DNA from 3 places in the Prosthecodimorpha staleyi genome. Region 3 is predicted to be linked to each of the others. Evidence: predicted binding sites of a transcription regulator. Region 3 holds the regulator's gene; each other region holds the start of a gene.

The links. Region 3 encodes LexA, which represses DNA repair genes until DNA is damaged. Its sites were predicted from a motif close to TGTTCNNNNTGTGTTCNG; they were not measured.
Region 1: dnaE (DNA polymerase III subunit alpha) is a predicted target of LexA. The motif match lies at 1,527-1,544, and genes of this name have one in related genera.
Region 2: recA (recombinase RecA) is a predicted target of LexA. The motif match lies at 1,952-1,969, and genes of this name have one in related genera.

What each region holds. Positions count from the first base shown of each region.
Region 1 is NZ_JAHHZF010000001.1:148,702-152,982, reverse strand. Features, by position in the region: gene KL771_RS00650 (DarT1-associated NADAR antitoxin family protein) at 1-798, shown strand, start outside; tRNA gene KL771_RS00645 (tRNA-Glu) at 1,100-1,174, opposite strand; gene dnaE (DNA polymerase III subunit alpha) at 1,808-4,281, shown strand, end outside.
Region 2 is NZ_JAHHZF010000001.1:462,028-466,308, forward strand. Features, by position in the region: gene alaS (alanine--tRNA ligase) at 1-426, opposite strand, end outside; gene recA (recombinase RecA) at 754-1,833, opposite strand; gene KL771_RS01965 (autotransporter outer membrane beta-barrel domain-containing protein) at 2,161-4,281, opposite strand, start outside.
Region 3 is NZ_JAHHZF010000001.1:592,883-597,163, reverse strand. Features, by position in the region: gene KL771_RS02610 (ComEC/Rec2 family competence protein) at 1-1,267, shown strand, start outside; gene lexA (transcriptional repressor LexA) at 1,435-2,142, opposite strand; gene KL771_RS02600 (molybdopterin molybdotransferase MoeA) at 2,610-3,821, opposite strand; gene moaC (cyclic pyranopterin monophosphate synthase MoaC) at 3,862-4,281, opposite strand, start outside.

The DNA.
Region 1 (4,281 bases), 440 kb from region 3:
TCCGGCATTGCGCCGGTTCTCGAGGTTTCCAGCCAATCTGACCTGGCCTTGGGTCGCGCCTTGAGTGCGTTCAATCTGAGGACGGACATCGAGGGGCTGAATACGACGGTGGAATGCGCCTTCCAGGGCAGCAAGGTCTTTGCCGGTGGCGGGCCCTATACCGACCTTTACGAGACCGACAGCCGGTCGGCCAAGACGGACGAACGGCTCCGTCGATCGGGCCGCCTCGTCCAATTCCAGCTGCAGGGAACGGACTACCCGCTCGATCCGCCGACGGTCTTCTATGACTGGCTCTATATCACGGCGCTGAGCCGATTGCCCGTGGAGAGCACCGCGCTTCTTGACTATGCCGGTTTTACGGACATCGAATTCAACCCGGAACGCTCGTTGAACTGCCAGGCGAGATCGTGCGCGCTTTTTGTCGCCCTTCGAAAGGCCGGAGCCTTCGCCCGCGCCTCTCGTCCTTCGCCGCGTTCCACGCGACCATGTCCAAGACCGAAGGTCCCGATCAGACGTAGGGTCATGTGGCACCCGGCGGTCGACCGCCTGCGAGGCCAATTTGAACCCCGCATTCCCGATGCCCACCATATTCAATTTCGAAGGCTACGACATCCGCGGTCGCCGCTAGGCGCGGCTCCGCACACCGTGAGGGTGGACGGAAAGGCCGGCTTCGTGGCTTCTGATGGGACGAAGTTGGTCTCTACGCCCCGATCCTCGGCTCGAAGCCGCCGGCCGCTCGCCGGTTCAAGCTGTGGGGCACTGACATGGTCAGGCGTAGCAAGACATTTGAAGAACTAACTTCACGCCAGACGCTGCCGCAGAGAAGCCGGCAAACACCGCACCAAACCTGTTCATCCTGGCGCTTCGTTCGACGGAGACCCTATAGGGGTCATCGTCTGGAACGCCATCCCAATAGGAGAGCATGGCGGTGGCTTGCCTGCGGACGAAAACCAGCAACCTGCGGCCAAGAAGGCAAACGCTGCGAAACCAATGTCAGACAGCAGAGAAACCATAGACCACTTCTGGGGTAGAGGCCCGACAAAGTCCTGGGGGGGTAGAATCTCAACTAAGTCTTTGAAAAATAAATATAAAAATGCCGTGGCGCGCCCTACGGGAGTCGAACCCGTCTTTGCAACGTGAAAGGCTGCCGTCCTAACCGATAGACGAAGGGCGCGTGCGGGGGTGTATAGGCGGGTTCGGCCGGTCGGACAAGACGGTTTCGGCGGACATTGTCCCTTTCATTCGATCTTTCAACAGCGGATCCGGCGCGGGCCCCGGAATTGGCTCGCCCGGGGCGCGCGCGATCCGCATCTCTCCTGTGGATGAAGGCGCACTGCCGGTGGATCAAATGGGGATTGACGAAAGAACAAAACACGAACAATATGGGGATAACGGCCGCTGGCGGCCAATTTCGGGAGGTCGACATGATGGTGTTCATGCGTGAGGTGGTATCGGCGGGCGCTCTGCTGTCCTTCATGGCGATGCTGGCGGTCTGGGCCGACGTGATCATGCGCGCCGGCTGAGCTCGGAACAAAACAGGAATAACCGAGCGCCGGGTTATCCACAAGCACCGGCTTTGCGGGGACGGCCGGGATCGATGCGTTGCCTTGGCTGGACCTTGCGCGGAAGAGTCCGGGGCGTCCCGGACCGTCCGCCATCTGATTCGGCGGTCGGAACCGGGGCGGGGGACGTCGAATCGGGTGCGCGACGGCCGGGTCCGTGCCTGGGTCTGTCCGGACCGGGCGGCTTGGCGGGGCGCGCGGGGCGGTTCGGGGTCGGGTGTGAAGTTCGGTATCGGAGCGGGCGGGTGGGCGGAGAAGTCGGGTTCATCCATGTCAGGGCCCATTCGGCCTATTCCCTGCTCGAGGGGGCGTTGCCGCTCGGCAAGCTGATCGAGGCCGCCAAGGCGGATGCGCAGCCGGCGCTCGGTCTGGTCGACACCGGCAATCTGTTCGGGGCGCTCGAATTCTCCGAGAAGGCGTCCGAGAAGGGCATCCAGCCGATCGTCGGCTGCCAGGTGGCAGTCGATTTCGGTGAACCGGTCGAACCGGGCCGCCGGACGGCCCTGAACCCGAAGCGGCCCGCACTGGTGCTGATCGCCGCCACGGCGGAAGGCTGGGCGAATCTCGTTCGCATCGTGTCGCATTCCTTTCTCGGCACGGAAGGGACCGAGGATGCGCATGTGTCCGTCGACTTCCTCGGCGGCCATGCCGGTGGGCTGATCGTCTTGTCGGGGGGGCCGGGGGGACCGATCGACCGCGCCTTTGCCGAGGGGCGGGCCGACCTTGCTCGGGCCCGCCTTGAACGGCTGGCGCATTTGTTCGGCGACCGGCTCTATGTCGAGCTGCAGCGCCACATGGTCGAGGCCGAGCAGGCGGTCGAGGCGGATCTGATCGACCTCGCCTATGACCTGCATTTGGCGCTGGTGGCGACCAACGAGCCCTTTTTCCGCAACCGCGAGGATTTCGAGGCGCATGATGCGCTGATCGCGATCTCGGAAGGCAGGGTCGTCGCGGAGGAGGACCGGCGGCGACTGACGCCGGAGCACGGGTTCAAAAGTCGTGCCGAGATGGTCGCGCTGTTCGCCGATCTGCCCGAGGCCTTGGCCAACACGATCGAGATCGCACGGCGCTGCTCCTACCGCCCGCTCAAGCGCAAGCCGATTCTGCCGCGTTTCGCCGGTGTCGGCCAGGATGCGGAAACGGCCGAGCGGGAGGAGGCGCTGGAATTGCGCGCGCAGGCCGAGGCCGGCCTGGAGCAGCGGCTCGCCATTCACGGCACCGCACCGGGCCTGTCCGTGCAGGACTACCGCGAACGGCTCGCCTTCGAACTGTCGATCATCGTCCGGATGAAGTTCCCGGGCTACTTCCTGATCGTGTCCGACTTCATCAAATGGGCCAAGGCGCAGGGCATCCCGGTCGGGCCGGGTCGCGGCTCGGGCGCAGGCTCGCTGGTCGCCTGGTCGCTGACCATCACCGATCTCGACCCGCTGCGCTTCGCGCTGCTGTTCGAACGCTTCCTCAATCCCGAACGCGTCTCGATGCCGGACTTCGACATCGACTTCTGCCAGGACCGGCGCGACGAGGTGATCCGCTACGTCCAGCAGAAATACGGCCGCGATCAGGTCGCCCAGATCATCACCTTCGGAACGCTGCAGGCGCGTGCCGTGCTGCGCGACGTCGGCCGCGTGCTGCAGATGTCCTACGGGCAGGTCGATCGGCTCGCCAAGCTGGTGCCGCAGAACCCGGCCAATCCGGTCACGCTCGCCCAGGCGGTCAGCGACGAGCCGCGCCTGCAGGAGGCGCGCGAACAGGAGGCGATCGTCGAGAAGCTGCTCGACATCGCCATGAAGCTGGAGGGGCTCTACCGGCACGCCTCGACGCATGCCGCCGGCATCGTGATCGGCGACCGGCGGCTCGACGACCTGGTGCCGCTCTACCGCGATCCGCGCTCGGACATGCCGGTCACCCAGTTCAACATGAAATGGGTCGAAAGCGCCGGACTGGTGAAGTTCGACTTCCTGGGCCTGAAGACCCTGACCGTGCTGCAGACCGCGGTGGCGCTGGTCCTGAAGGAGCACGGTCGTGCGGTCGATCTCTCGGCCCTGCCGTTCGACGATCCGAAGACCTACCAGCTCCTGGCAAAGGGCGAGACGGTCGGCGTGTTCCAGCTGGAAAGCCAGGGCATGCGCAAGGCGATCGCCGACATCAAGCCCGATCGTTTCGAGGACATCATCGCGCTGGTCGCTCTCTATCGGCCGGGTCCGATGGCCAATATCCCGGTCTATGGCGCGCGCAAGCAGGGTCTGGAGACACCGGACTATCTGCATCCGCTGCTCGAGCCGGTGCTCAAGGAGACCTACGGCATCATCGTCTACCAGGAGCAGGTGATGCAGATCGCGCAGCTTCTGTCCGGCTATTCGCTCGGCGAGGCCGACCTGCTGCGCCGCGCCATGGGCAAGAAGATCAAGGCCGAGATGGACGCCCAGCGCGCCCGCTTCGTCGACGGCGCCCTGAAGCAGGGGCTGGCGCGCGAACAGGCCGATACCATCTTCGATCTGCTGGCGAAATTCGCCGACTACGGCTTCAACAAGAGCCATGCGGCGGCCTATGCGCTGGTCGCCTATCAGACCGCCTGGATGAAGGCCAACTATCCGGTCGAGTTCCTGGCCGCGTCCATGACGCTCGACATGTCCAACACCGACAAGCTGAGCGATTTCCGCCGCGAGGCCATGCGGCTTTCGATCCCCGTCATGGCGCCGGACATCCGCCGCTCGGGCAC
Region 2 (4,281 bases), 130 kb from region 3:
CTTCTTCCAGAGCCCGAGCGCCTCGTCGTCCTCGGAATAGACCGTCACGGTCAGCCGGTCCGCCGGCAGGCCGAATTCGCGCGTCACCAGGTTCCAGGCCAACTCGATCGCGCGGTCCTTGAAATAGTCGCCGAACGAGAAATTGCCCAGCATCTCGAAGAAGGTATGGTGCCGGGCGGTGTAGCCGACATTGTCCAGGTCGTTGTGCTTGCCGCCGGCGCGCACGCATTTCTGCGCCGTCGAGGCGCGCTGATAGGCGCGCTTCTCGACCCCGGTGAACAGGTTCTTGAACTGCACCATGCCCGAATTGGCGAACATCAACGTCGGATCGTTGCGCGGCACGAGCGGGCTCGACGGCACGATCTCGTGCCCGGCCTTGGCGAAGTAGTCGAGGAACGCCGACCTGATCTCGTTGACGCCGCTCATGAACCTGTCGATCCCTTGGTGCTTGCTCGGAAAACCCCGGAGCTTTTAGCCGCCGGCCGGCCCCCTGTCCACCGCAACGGCACCATTGCCACACGCGAAAGGCCGGCAAATCCACCCGCCCCGCAAAAAGGCGCGGCACCGAGGGTACCGCGCCGCATCCGTCACCCGATCACCGGCCCGTGATCACCGGCCCGCACCGCGAGGCCGCCAACCGCCATCGCCCGGCGGCAGGGGCCCCGCCGGCCGGGACAGCCAACACCGGGGCGCCGTCTCGGGGGACCGCGGCCGGCAGCCCTGCCGCGGGCCGGTCCCGGCGCCTCCGAAGGATCAATCCGTGACCGGACCATCCTCGTCTTCGGCCGTTCCGGTCGGCAGGATCTTGTCGGCGATCAGACCCGCATTCTGCCGGATGGAGGCCTCGATCTTGGCCGCCACGTCCTTGTTCTCGCGCAGGAAATTCTTGGCATTCTCGCGGCCCTGGCCGACGCGCTGGCTCTCGAAGGAGAACCACGAACCGGACTTGTCGACGATGCCGGCCTTGACGCCGAGATCGACCAGCTCGCCGACCTTGGAGATGCCCTCGCCATACATGATGTCGAATTCGACCTCCTTGAACGGAGGCGCCATCTTGTTCTTGACGACCTTGACGCGGGTCTGGTTGCCGGTGACCTCGTCGCGATCCTTGATCGCGCCGATGCGGCGGATGTCGAGACGGATCGAGGCATAGAACTTGAGCGCGTTGCCGCCGGTGGTGGTCTCCGGATTGCCGAACATCACGCCGATCTTCTGGCGGATCTGATTGATGAAGATCACCATGGTCTTCGACTTGGAGATCGAGCCGGTCAGCTTGCGCAGCGCCTGGCTCATCAGGCGGGCCTGCAGGCCGGGCAGGCTGTCGCCCATCTCGCCCTCGAGCTCCGCCTTCGGGGTCAGGGCGGCGACCGAATCGATCACCAGCACGTCGACGGCGCCGGAGCGCACCAGCGTGTCGCAGATCTCCAGCGCCTGCTCGCCGGCATCCGGCTGGGAGATCAGGAGGTCGTCGAGATTGACGCCGAGCTTGCGGGCATAGATCGGATCGAGCGCATGCTCCGCGTCGATGAAGGCGCAGATGCCGCCCTTCTTCTGCGCCTCGGCGATGCAATGCAGCGCCAGCGTGGTCTTGCCCGAGGATTCCGGCCCGTAGATCTCGACGATGCGCCCGCGCGGCAGGCCGCCGATGCCGAGCGCGATGTCGAGCCCGATCGATCCGGTCGAGACCACCTCGACCTCGACCACCTTGCCCTGGCCGAGGCGCATGATCGACCCCTTGCCGAAACTCCGCTCGATCTGCGTCAGTGCGGCGTCCAACGCCTTGGTCTTGTCCATGCCATCCCCTTCGACCAGCCGAAGTTGCGCCTGTGCCATCTGCCGCACTCCATATCACACGCGCCTGACGGCGCGCCAAACCGATCTGATGTACTCATTTTGTTCCATATGCGCCAGAGTCTGTCAAGCGCCTTATCCGCAATGCTTTTCGGACGTGTGTTTTAGCTTTGTTCTGCAGCCCTCGAAGGTCGCGCGAAGCCGGCGCTGGTGGTGGTGCGACCGCGACTCGGAGGCCCTGCCGGCACCCGCCCGCCCCCGGGACGTCGCGGCGCCGGAACGTCACGTCCCCCGGACGTCACGACGCCGCCCCGCGGCGGCGGGACGGCGTCGGCATTGCGGTGCGACGGCGGACCGTCCGCCGGCAGATCAGAAGCGGATCTTGGCGCCGAGCCGGGCCGAGCCCCACAGGCTGCCGTCGCGCATCGCGGTGCCGTCGATGCTGGCGGCGACGACCGCGTTGTCGGAGACGGCCGCCTCGAAGCCGACCGCGCCGTAGGCGCCGAGACCGGTCTTGTCCTTGTCACGGATGCGGAAGCCGGCGCCGCCGAACGATCCGGCCAGATCCGCGCCCTGCCCGCTGGTCCCGATCACGCCCGCCGTGCCGGTCAGCACCATGCCGGAGCCGACCGCGACCCGGCCGTTCAGCTCGAGCCGGCCTTCGAGGGTGCCGGTGGTGCGGTCCTTGAAGGTCAGGCGGGTTCCGGCCACGGTCTCGTCGTAGCCGTCGTGGAAGACGGCGATGTAGCGCAGGCGCGCCGCCGGGGTCAGCGTGAAGCCCTGGAAGGCGATCGCCTGGGAGAGCGCCAGTTGCGGGCTCAGGAAGGTCTGGTCCGGCGAGCTCTTCGCCTTGACGGTGCCCGAGCCGCCGGCCGCCCAGGTGCGGGTGGTGTCGTCGCGGGTGCGGCCGAGGGTCAGCGAACCGTCGACATCCATGCCGCCGCGCCCGGTCCGGCCGTAGAGGCCGGCGATCATATGGGTCAGGTCGGAGGATTGCCGCCCGGCCAGGCTCGACGAACCGCCCGCGCCGCCGACGAAGCCGCCGATCCGGGCGCCGCTCGAGAGCGTGCCGTCGATGCCGAACAGGCCGCCGGTCCAGCGCGCCGAGAGATTGCGCCCGCTGCCCTCCACGTCGAAGCTGCCGCCGCCGGTGAAGGCCTGGAACCAGGCGCCCTGCCCCGGTTGCCGCCGGGCCGCGTCGACGCTGTCGAAGGCCGCCGCTGCCCGTCCCCCGGTCGCCGCATAGCCGAGCGCGCCGCCCTGGCTCGACGCAGTGCCGGCCAACCGGCCCGCCAGGATGGGATCGATCGCGCCGAACAGAGCCGAGGTCGTATCGACCGGCTTGACGGTTTCGTCGAAGGTCGCGATCCGGGTCTGGGTGACGGCGACCGGACCGCGGGCATTGACCGTGACGCCGGTCGTCGAGGCCATGTCGAGGATGCGGTTCTCGCGGGCCAGATTGATGGTATCGGCGCCGCCGCCCATGTCGACCAGACCGCCGATCACGGCGCCGCGCCGGATGGTCAGGGTGTCGTCGCCGGTGCCGAGGCCGATGGCGCCGGCCGTGCCGACGATCGCCCCGCGGGTGTCGATGACGTTGTTGTAGGCGCCGAGGATGCGGACGCCCCAGCCGTCCTTGCCCTCGATCCGGCCGTCGTTGACGAGCGTCGTCGCCGCGACGCCCGCCCCGCCGGAGCCGTCGTCGATGAGAATGCCGGTATTGGCGCCGGAGATCAGGGCGCCGGCATGGTTGCGGATGCTGCCGCCGCCGGCCGCGATGCCCTCGGAGCCGTTGGCCAGGCCGCCGCTGTCGACGCCGCCGGCCCCGGTTCCCTTGATCTTGCCGTAGTTCTCGATGGTCGCCACGCCGTCGATGTCGACGCCGTCGCCGTCGCCGTTATTCGCGGTCGAATCGCCGCCGGTGGCATGCGCATAGGCGTTGCCCGCGCCCGCATAGGCGCCGATGATCGTGCCGTAGTTGATCACCGTGCCGGTCCCGTCGCTGCCGACGCCGGAGCCGTTGCGGCCGATGATGGTCGCGCCGGCTTCGTTCTGGACCCAGATGTCGTCGTCGGCGGTGATGCCGTGGCGGGATCCCGTGATGGTGCCGTAGTTGGTCACCGTCACGCCGAGATTGCCGCCGACATCGATGGCGTCGTGAGCGCTCGGCGCGCCGTTACAGGCCGAGCCGAGATAGTCCGGGCACTTGGTGTTGACGGCGCCGTAGCTGGCGATGGTGCCGTAGTTGATGATGGCGGTGTTGGCACCGGGCCGCAGGGCATCGTCGCCGTCGGCACGAATGACCGCGCTGCGGACGGTCGCCGAGCCGTTGGTGATGGTGCCGCCGCCCGTCGAATCGCGCAGGTCCAGCGCCTGGCCGCTGCCATTGGCCGTACCGATCTGATGGATCGTGCCGAGATTGGTGATCGTGTAGGTGGCGTTGGCATTGACCTTGAGGACGTCGTCGCCGAGCGCCTGGATCACGCCGCC
Region 3 (4,281 bases):
GTCCGGCGGCGGGGTCGCGACCGAACGCTCCTGGGTGATGTTCGTGGTCGGACTGGTCGCGATCCTGGCCGACCGGCCGGTGGTCAGCCAGCGCAACGTCGCCTTCGCGGCGCTCGCGCTGATGGCGATCGAGCCCCATACTGTGGTCGAGCCGAGCTTCCTGATGTCCTTTCTGGCGGTTCTGGCGCTGGTCTCGGCGTGGCGCGGCCTCAGCGCCCGGCCGCCCGACCCGGCCTCTGCCGAGGCGTCCGGGATCGTTGCGGAACTGGTCCGGCGCGGCTTCGGCCATGTCATCGGCATGGCGGCGGCCTCCTTCGTGGCGGGTCTGGCGACCGCACCCGTCGTGGCGGCCGAGTTCCACCGGGCGGCACCCTACGGCATGATCGCCAATATGATCGTGTTGCCGATCGTCGGTACCGTGATCATGCCCTTCGCCTGCCTCGCCATGCTGGCCATCCCGTTCGGTCTCGAAATCGTGCCGCTGACCGTGATGGGCTGGGGCATCGACGCGATGCTGGCGGTCGCCCGCATGGTCTCGGCCTGGCCGGGCGGGCAGGGGCTGATCGGGCGCATCCATCCGGCAAGCCTGCCGCTGGCGATCGCCGGCATCCTCTGGTTCTGTCTCTGGACGACGCCGCTGCGCCGTCTCGGCCTCGTGGCGCTGGCGGCGGCCCTGGCGGTCGCCCCCTTCGCGGCGCGGCCGGATATCCTGGTCGGCCAGGGCGGTGCGCCGATCGCGGTTCGGGCGGCCGACGGACGGCTGGCGATCCTCGACGCTCGCGCGAACCGCTTCACCACCGCGACCTGGCTCGCCGCTGGTGCCGACCCGCGCAGCCCCACCGCCGCCCGCGACCTTGCCGGGGACTGGCGCTGCGACCCGCTCGGCTGCGCCTTCCGGGACGGGCATCCCGGCCGTGCGCCGCGGATCCTGGCCCTGGTGCGCGACCCGCGCGCCTTCGAGGAGGACTGCCGGCTGGCCGCCATCGTGGTGACCACGCTCGACGCCCCGCCGGGCTGCGCGGCGAGCGCCGTCGTCATCGACCGCAAGACGCTGGCCCGTACCGGCGCGCTGACGCTCGACTGGCCCCGGCCGCCCGCGTCGACCGGACATCGCCCGTCCTCCGAAGCCGAACCGGGCGATCGCGGCGACCAGTACGACCATCAGCCTGCCTCCGCCCTGGAGCCCGCAGGTCCGACCCCGCCGCAGGCCACGATCACCGCCAGCTTGCCCGCCGGCCGACGCCCCTGGCACGCAGCCGGCCCGTAGTCGTGCAGTCTCCGACCGCGCTGGGACAGTCCGCGCCGGCCCATGACGCCACGCCCAACGCCCCCACCGTACGGCCAGCCATCCAGGGACCCCGGACATCGGACCCCGGATCTCAGCTCGACCGGCACCAGGACCGCTCCGGCCACCGGGCCCGAGCGCCGCGCCGCTCAGTAGCGGCGGATCAGGCCGACCAGCTTGCCTTGGATCTTGACCCGGTCGGGGCCGAAGATGCGGGTCTCGTAGGCCGGATTGGCGGCTTCCAGCGCGACCGAGGCGCCGCGCTTGCGCAGCCGCTTCAGCGTCGCCTCCTCTTCGTCGACCAGCGCGACGACGATGTCGCCGGTATCGGCATTCTCCGAGCGCTTGATCACCACCGTGTCGCCGTCGAGGATGCCGGCCTCGATCATGGAATCGCCGCGCACTTCAAGCGCGAAATGGTCGCCGGACGAGATCAGGTCGAGAGGCACCGGGATCGCGTGGCTGTAGGTCTGGATGGCGGCGATCGGCGTGCCGGCGGCGATCCGGCCCATGACCGGCACCGAGACGACCTGCGCCTTCTCTTCCGCCGGCCCCACCGGCTTCATCTTGCCGAGGCTGCCCTCGATCACCGAGGGGGCGAAGCCCTTGGCGTTGCGGGCGCTGGCAAGGCCCGGCACGACCGAATCCGGCAGCCGGACGACTTCCAGCGCGCGCGCCCGATTGGGCAGGCGCCGGATGAAGCCGCGCTCCTCAAGGGCCGTGATCAGGCGATGGATGCCCGATTTCGAGCGCAGGTCGAGCGCATCCTTCATCTCGTCGAAGGAGGGCGGGACGCCGGCTTCCTTCAGCCGCTCGTGTATGAACATGAGGAGCTCGAATTGCTTCCGCGTCAGCATCGATCGCCGCCTTCGGTTTCGTTTCCAGGTTTCGTGCCCTTCGGATCCGACCGCCGGCCCTCGGCAGCATCGCGGCGGCGAAGACGATCGATCGACCGTCACGACTGCCCGAACACTCTGATGGACCGGTACAAATCACGAACTAAAGCTACACGTTCCCTCGATGTTCTACAAGTGTTAATTTTTCGATAAAAACGGAACACGAACGAAAGAGACACGCATCGAAACGAAACCGTGATGGTCGAAATCGCTCATGTGCGGTCCCGAATCCCGCCGGGCCGGCATGCCCGCCCTCGCGCCCGGCCGGTGGTTCGGCATGGTGGCGCCGTTCGGCGCAAAACCGGCGCGGCCGGACGCGAACCGGCGCGAACCGGGATCGGCGCGTTGCCGGTCTGCCGCCGGGATGCCCGGCGAACCGATCGAATTGTTTAGCCGGCTCTCGGTTGGTCGCGCGGCGGCCGGCCTGCTCAGAAGCGGATGATTCGGCAGGCATCGCCGGCCGCCGCCGCTTCGGCGCCGGGCGCGCGCACGACCAGGCAATCGGCACGGGTGAGCCGGCTCAGCATCGAGGAATCCTGCAGGTCGACCGGCCGGACATGCGGCGGCACAGTGCCGCCGGGCTCGAAGGTCGCGCGCAGGTAGTCCTGCCGGCTGTCGTTCGCCGGCAGTGGCGCGGCCAGCACGGCGGGTTCCTCGGTTTCGATCGCCGGCGCGAGGCCGAGCAGTGCCTTGAGCAGCGGCTTCAGGAACAGGAGCGCGCAGACGAGGCCTGAGACCGGGTTGCCGGGCAGGCCGAGCACGCGCATCGGCCCGAGCGTGCCGAACATCAGCGGCTTGCCGGGCCGCATGGCGATCTTCCAGAAGCCGAGATCCATGCCGGCGCCGCCGAGCGTCTTCTGGACCAGGTCGAGATCGCCGACCGAGGCGCCGCCGAGCGTGACCAGGATGTCGGCCTCCGCGGCCAGTGCCGCGCCGATCTTCTCGGCGATCGCCGCCTCGGTGTCGGCGGCTATGCCGAGATCGATGCCGAGGCCGCCCTGGGCTTCGACCATGGCCAGCACGCCGAAGGCGTTGGAGGCGACGATCTGGTCGGGTCCCGGCATGGCGCCGGGCGGGACCAGTTCGTCGCCGGTCGCCAGCACCGCGACCCGGGGGCGGCGGCGCACCGGCAGCACCGGATGGTTCATGGCGGCGGCGAGCGAGACGGTCCGCCAGTCGAGCCGCGTACCGGCCGGGATGAGCACGTCGCCGGCACGAAAGTCGAGCCCGACGGCACGGATATGGCGGCCGGTCGCGACCGGCTCGACGACCTCGATCTCGCGCTCGGCGACGACCCGCGCATTCTCCTGGATCAGGATGGTGTCGGCGCCCTCCGGCACGGGCGCGCCGGTGAAGATCCGCACGCACTGGCCGGGTCCGAGCCGGCCCTCGAAGGCGCGTCCGGCCGGCGCGGTTCCGATGACGGCGAGGCGGCAGCCGGCGACGGCGTCTTCGGCCCGCAGCGCGTAGCCGTCCATGGCCGAGGCCGCAAAGGGCGGCTGGGTGCGGGTGGCGGCGAGGCCGGCGGCGAGGACCCGGCCCGCCGCCGCGGCGAGCGCGACCGTCTCGCCGCCGAGCGGTTCCACCCCGGCGAGCAGCCGCGCCCGGGCGGCCTCCACCGACAGCAATCCTCCGGCCATGCCTGCGTTCTCCCCGTCGTGCCTGCGTCGCGCTGCCCGGTCAGGCGGCCTGCCAGGGGCCCGACTTGCCGCCCGACTTCTCCAGAAGCCGGATGCCCCCGATCACCATGCCGCGGTCGACCGCCTTGGCCATATCGTAGACCGTCAGGCAGGCGACCGAGACTGCCGTCAGCGCCTCCATCTCGACGCCCGTCTGCCCGGAGACCCGTGCGGTCGCCGTGATCCTGAGGCCGGGCAGCGCCTCGTCGGCCTCGATCTCCACGGCCACCTTGGTCAGCAGCAGCGGATGGCAGAGCGGGATCAGCTCGTGCGTGCGCTTGGCCGCCATGATGCCGGCGATGCGCGCGGTCGCGATCACGTCGCCCTTCTTGGCGAGGCCCTGGCGGATCAGCGCCAGCGTCTCGGGCAGCATGGTCACATGGCCTTCGGCGACGGCCGTGCGCTGGGTCACGCTCTTGTC